2 regions of the Sorangium sp. So ce1036 genome follow, and region 2 is predicted to be linked to the other one. Evidence: riboswitches for the same ligand, from Rfam matches in the RefSeq annotation. Region 2 holds a riboswitch; the other holds the start of a gene.
What was found. A riboswitch is a leader RNA that binds a small molecule or an ion and turns the genes downstream of it on or off. The one in region 2 is predicted to bind cobalamin.
Positions count from the first base shown of each region.

Region 1: it holds a riboswitch for cobalamin, as region 2 does, so the genes downstream of both, WMF31_RS35055 (energy-coupling factor ABC transporter permease) here and WMF31_RS31890 (TonB-dependent receptor) in region 2, are expected to answer to the same signal.

Region 1 is NZ_JBBMOX010000001.1:9,342,865-9,346,018, reverse strand. It holds gene WMF31_RS35065 (CbiQ family ECF transporter T component) at 1-638, opposite strand, end outside; gene WMF31_RS35060 (hypothetical protein) at 628-867, opposite strand; gene WMF31_RS35055 (energy-coupling factor ABC transporter permease) at 867-1,544, opposite strand; cobalamin riboswitch at 1,678-1,885, opposite strand.
Region 2 is NZ_JBBMOX010000001.1:8,473,758-8,476,911, reverse strand. It holds gene WMF31_RS31895 (Uma2 family endonuclease) at 98-727, shown strand; cobalamin riboswitch at 906-1,113, shown strand; gene WMF31_RS31890 (TonB-dependent receptor) at 1,348-3,154, shown strand, end outside.

The DNA of each region.
Region 1 (3,154 bases), 870 kb from region 2:
CCCTGGTAGCCCCGGAGCTGCATGGCGACGGCGGCGAGCTCGGAGCGCTCCAGCGTCCGCAGCGCCACGACGCCCGCCACCGCGCCGGCCGAGCGCGCGGCGGCGCCCGGGCGCGCGAACCCGCCGCGGAGCGCGGCGGCGCTCCACGCGCTCTCCGCCGCGCGCTGCAGGACGGAGGCGAAGCGCCGCGCGAGCGCGAGCAGCTCGATCAGCGCCGCGGGCGCGCCGAGCCCGGCGAGCGCCGCCTCGATCTCGGCGGGCGCGGCGGCGCGGGCGAGCCACCGGAGCAGCGCGGCCGCGGCGAGGACGCGCGCGCCGATCGTCAGGGCGGCGCGCGCGCCCTCGCGCGTCGCGGCGTCGAGCGGGGGCGCCGCGCCCGCGAGGAGCGGCTCGCCCGGGGTGAAGACGAGCGCGAGCGCCGCCGCGACCCCGCCGATCCACGCGGCGGGCGCGAACCCGCGGAGGATCGCGGCGGCCGTCACGCCCTGGAGCCGGAGGGCGGCGCACGCGAAGAGGAGCAGCGCGGCGGGGGTCCTCGGCGAGCGCGCGCCCGCGGCGACGCAGCACGCGGCCACGGCGGCCCCGAGCCGGAGCCGGGGATCGACGTCGCGGAGCCGGGCCGGGAGGTCAATCCGCACGGCCGCCCGCTCCGCCGGCGCCGGCGGCCGGCTGGTCCGCGCGCTCGACGAAGAGCGCGCGCGAGAGGTAGCCGAGGGCGAAGCCGGCGAGCAGCCCGGCCCAGATGAACGCGAACAGCAGGAGATCGCCCTCGAGCCCGGCGAAGACCGGCCCGGTGTCGTGGCGTCCCGCGGCCTCGGCGAAGCGGCCGACCACGGCCTCGTCGACGCCTTCCCACGGGGCGCGCATCACGGCGCACCGGCGGCGACGGGCACGACCCGGAGCCGCTCCAGGATGTCGGGCCGCCGAGATCGCAGGAAGACGAGCGCCCCGGCGGTCATGGCCCCTTCGAGCAGGCCGAGCGGCAGCTGGGTGGGGACGAAGGCGAGCGCGACGCCGGCGAACAGGGCGCCCACCGAGCCGTCGCCCGCGAGCCCGAGGGCGAGCTCGAGCGCGGTGGTCGCGTACGTGGCCCAGTCCGAGGCCACGCCGGCCAGAAACCCTGCGACCCAGAGGCCCGCGCCGCAGCGCTGCGCGGCGCGGAAGGCGAGGTAGCCGGTGAAGGCGCCCGCGATGCCCATCGACGCGACGTCGGCGCCGAGCGTGGTGAGGCCGCCGTGCGCGAGGAAGAGCGCCTGGAGGAGGAGCGCCACCACGGTGACGAGGACGGTCATCCAGGGGCCGATGAGCACCGCGGCGAGCCCGGTGCCGCACGGGTGGGAGCACGTCCCTGCGGTCGGCACGGGCACGGGCATGCACGAGATCGCGAAGACGGCGGCGGCGATCAGGCCGACGAACGGCTTGTAGAAGGCGTCCCGCCCGGTGCGCTGCCGGAGCAGGTGCAGGGCGATCGCGACGAACGGCAGGGCGAGCGCGTTCCAGAACGCGCACCAGCCGAGCGGCAGGACGCCCTCGGCGAGGTGCATCGCGGCCGCGGGCCTCGGCGCGGAGAGCGTCGCGAGGAACACGGCGATGACGAGCCCGGGGCGGCCGGGGTGACCGATTGGGGCGTTCCGGGTGAATTCCGCACCCGGACGCCACGAAGACGTGCGCAAGCTGCACCTCGTGGAGGCTCGGGTAGGTCTCCCGGCTCATGGGTTCAGGGAGCCTGGTCAGGCTCCCAGCGCCGCTTCCACCTTCCCGGGTCTCTCCTGTGAGGCCCAGTGGTCTTCGGAAGCAGCTCCCCACTCACGGTGGCGGTACCGCGCCGGATTCACACCGGCTTCCCTTTTATGCCCCTGAGGGCACCCGAGGCATGGATTGTCGGACAGGGGACTCGGTAGTCTCGTTTCGAGCCCGGCGTCAAGGAGCTCGCGCAGCGGCCGCGGCGAGGGCCTGTTCATGAGGGGAGGGGCGTCGGCGATGAGGAGGAGGAGAGGGGCGTCGGCGATGAGGAGAGGGGCGCCCGCCGCCGACCTCGCGCCGGCGCGGCGTTCCGCCACGTTCCCCCGCGCCCCGCGCCCCGCGCCCCGCGCCGGCGTCGCTTCTGCGGATCGCGCCCGCGTCGAGGGATCGCGCCCGCGTCGTGCGCGCGCCCTCGCGCGGGCACCCCTCCGCGGGCGCCGGCGCACTGGCCGTCCTGCCCACCCCTCGCCCGCGGCGGGCCGGCGCGCGATCCACCGCTGTCACGGGCCACCGCTGTCACGGGCCACCGCTGTCACGGGCCACCGCTGTCACGGGCCACCGCTGTCACGGGCCACCGCTGTCACGGGTGCGCACTGCGCCGTCACTTCGCTCCTCGCGCGGGCAGGGGATCGGGCCGCGCAGACAGGGATACGCGCGATCTCGGCGTGACGCGGCGCCCGGACCGTTGAAATTGCCCCAGACGCACCGAAATCGCTGCTGCTTTCTGGTGTCCTCGGCGCGTTTGCGGTCAAAGTGTCTTTACTCGAACATCGGGGTGCGGGCGCTCGCCCTCGCGCCCCGGCCTGTCATCCCGTCTTCACGGGAAAATTCCTTGTTTCGATGGAAGCACCGCCCGACCGTGACGGCCGCGGGGCTCGCGCGATCTCGGGGCAGCGTGCCTTGTTTGTCCCGAGTCTTTACTCGCGTGAGCATGTGTTCCGTGCCTGTGTACAGCGCATCGACTCCCATGGAGCGGCGGGCGAGCCTCGGCGATGGTTTCGAGAATTCCGAATGGTTCGTCCGGCCGAGCTCCGCGTTTCCATGGATGGGTATGCCCGGCGCGAACGCGCTTTCCAGGAAGTCAGGCGAATGCTTCTCCTGCCGTGCCTGTCCGCCATCACGCCGTGAGCAATCCGCTCATGGAGCGAGCACAAGTTGCACTTTGTTATCGACAACGCGCGCATCGGTGGCACACTCCGATTGCTGCGTGCGCACCGGTGCGGCCCCCCAGCCCGGAGCGCATGCGGCGCTTACTTGAGCACCGCGCTGGACGTTCCCCCTCCGTCGCGGTTCCCTGCCGCGCACATGCCTGGTCCCCCCTCGGGCATGATGCGCGGTCTTTTTTTTGTAGGGATCTCCGGGGGCTGCGCGCTGGGGGCTCACCGGAGGGGCTGAAGCGCAGGGGGGCACA
Region 2 (3,154 bases):
CCTCGCGATGTTGCCCACGGGAAAGCTTGCCCCGCCGAGCGAGACGCGGCGGCATCGCCGCCGCCCGTCGCCGATCCATTTCCCTGACGAGGCGGAAGTGCCCGAGACCAAGCGCCACCTCGAGCTGAGAACGCTGCTCTACCTGGTGCTCAAGCGCTTCGCGGACCGCCACAGCATCGGGAGCGACCAGTTCGTGTACTGGCACGCGTCCGATCCGTCGCGCTGCGTGGCGCCGGACGCGTTCGTGCGCCTCGGGACGCCGGACACGCCGTTCCGGTCGTGGAAGACGTGGGAGCGCGGCGCCCCGGAGCTCGCCGTGGAGATCGTCAGCGACAGCGACGCGGAGCCGGCGCCGTGGGCGGAGAAGCTCGCGCGGTACCACGAGCTCGGCGTCGTCGAGCTCGTGCGCTTCGATCCGGCGGCGGAGGAAGGGGAGCGGCTGCGGGTCTGGGATCGGGTCGACGGCGACCTGGTCGAGCGTGACGTGGAGGGAGATCGCGCGGCGTGCGACGCGCTGGGCCTGTACTGGGTCGTGGCGCCCGCGGAGGGCCAGCCCGTCGCCCTGCGCCTGGCCCGCGACGCGGCCGGCCGCGAGCTGCTGCCGACGCCGAGCGAGAGCGCCAGGGCGGAGGCCGAGGCGCGCCGGGCGGAGGCCGAGGCGCGCAGGGCGGCCGAGCGCCGCATCGCCGAGCTGGAGGCCGAGCTGCGCCGGCGAGGCGGAGGCTGACGCGGCGCGGGCCGCCGGGGATCCTGAAGAGTAGCCCTTCGCCGAGAGCCCTTCGCCAACGGGGCCAGCGGACGACCGGCGCCGAGCTCCGCCAGCGGACGACCGGCGCCGAGCTCCGCCAGCGGACGACCGGCGCCGAGCTCCCACGAGGCGGTTGACAGACGAGCGAGCGCCGCCCTAGGGTGCGCGCCGTGCTGGTGCCTGGGCGCTCGCCCAGGCTGACTAGGGAACCCGGTGAGATTCCGGGGCTGCCCCGCAGCGGTAAGCGAGAACGACCTCCACGACACGCACTGGCCCGTCGAGGGCTGGGAAGCGGTGGACAGTAGGAAGCCGGCCAGGCCGGAGCGCTCGCAAGCCCGAAGACCTGCCAGCATCCGGCGGCAGGAGACATCTGGCGCCGGTTCGACCTGGGAGCCTCGAGGGAGGCGGTCCGGTCCGAGCCGCCGCAGCTCCCCTGCGCACGTCCCGGATTCCGTCCTGCCCCCCGCGTTGCCTCTCGGTCGCCCGCGGGGGCGAGAGGTCGGTCCGGCGCATGGCGCCGTAGCCAGCTTTTCCTCCTCGCGAGCGCGATGCGAGCGGTCCAGCGCCGCTCCGGACGATGGCAGCGAAGGAGGACACGCGTGCTGCGCGAGACGATCACGAGAGGCCCTGGGCGCCGGATTCCGCTCCCCGGGCTCGCCGTTCTATCCACCGTGCTGGCCATCGCGCGCCTCGCGCGCGCCGAGGCGCCCGCGGGCGGCGCGGCGGCCACGGACGACGGCGGCGCGCTCGAGGTCACCGTCCGCGCGGAGAGGCCAGGCGGCGAGGCTGCGTCGCGCGTCTCCGTCGGACACCGCGAGCTCGAGCTCAGGCCGAGGCTCCGGCCAGGCGACATCGTCGAGGCGGTGCCAGGGCTCTTCGCCGTGCAGCACGCGGGTGGCGGCAAGGCGAACCAGTATTTTCTCCGCGGCTTCGACGCGGATCACGGGACGGACGTCGCGTTCTTCGTCGACGGCGTCCCCGTCAACCTGGTCAGCCACGGCCATGGACACGGGTTCACCGATCTCTATTTCCTGATCCCGGAGCTCGTGACCGGGATCGACGGGTACAAGGGCCCTTATTACGCGGGAATCGGCGATTTTGGCACGGCGGGCGCCGTCAATTTTCGGTTCGCGGAGAAGCTCGAGGAGAGCCATGCGCAGCTCAGCCTGGGCCAGCACGGGATCCTGCGCGGCCTCGTGATCGAGTCGCCGGAGCTCGGCGACGACCTCCGCGCGGTGGCCGCGGCGGAGCTCTACCGGAACGACGGGCCCTTCCTCAGCCCGGAGCGGCTCGGGCGCTTCAACGTGTTCCTCCGGGCGACGCACGACGTCGGCCGCGCCGGCAAGATCCAGGCGACCTGGATGTCCTATGGATCGACCTGGTACGGCTCCGGCCAGATCCCGGCGCGCGCCGTGTGCGGCGAGGGCGAGCAGGACAGCGGGAACCCTCCGCCGTCGACCTATGGGCAGCCGTGCATCGATCGCTTCGGCTCCATCGATCCGACCGAGGGCGGGGCGACCGAGCGGCACATGGCGTCCGTGGCGTACACGACGGCGTGGGGCGGGACCGATTTCCATGCGATGGCCTACGGCGCTCGCTATCGCTTCACGCTGTACTCCAACTTCACCTTCTTCAGCGAGGACCCGGTCCACGGCGACCAGATCGAGCAGAACGACGATCGCGTCGTCGGCGGCGCCGAGCTCCGGTTCCGCAGGCATTACGAGCACGGCGGGGCGAAGTTCACCACGTCGGTCGGCGCGCAGGTCCGCGCCGACGAGATCGACAAGTCGCTCCACCATGACGTGGCGCGCGAGCGGCTGGAGGAGCGGGACAGGGCCCACATCGACGAGAGCCAGATCGGCGTTTATGTCGAGCAGGACGCGCGGCTCCTGCGCTGGCTCCGCCTCGTGCTCGGGGCGCGCGGGCAGTGGATCGGCGTCCACGTCGATGATCCGCGCGAGGATCTCGGGCGGACCGGGGACAGGTCGAGCGGTTTCCGGGGCGAGATGCAGATCTTGCCGAAGCTCATGGCGATCGTCTCGCCCGTCGAGGCGCTCGACCTGTTCGCGGACTTCGGGCGGGGCTTTCACTCGAACGACGCGCGGGGCGCGGTGCGGGGCGAGGGCGCGGCGACGCTCATCACCCCCGCGACGGGCTACGAGGTGGGCGCGAGGGTCACCCCCTTTCGCGGCCTGACGCTGAGCGCCGCGGGGTTCCTCCTCGATCTGGACTCGGAGCTGGTCTGGAGCGGCGACGCCGGGGTGACCGAGGCGTCGGGGCAGACGCGGCGCTACGGGATCGAGGTGAGCGGGCGTTACCGGCTCGGGAGCTGGCTCTTCGCCGACGCCGACGCGACCTTCACCCGGGCGCGGTTCCGCGCGAACGCCGGCAACGGCAATGCGGTCG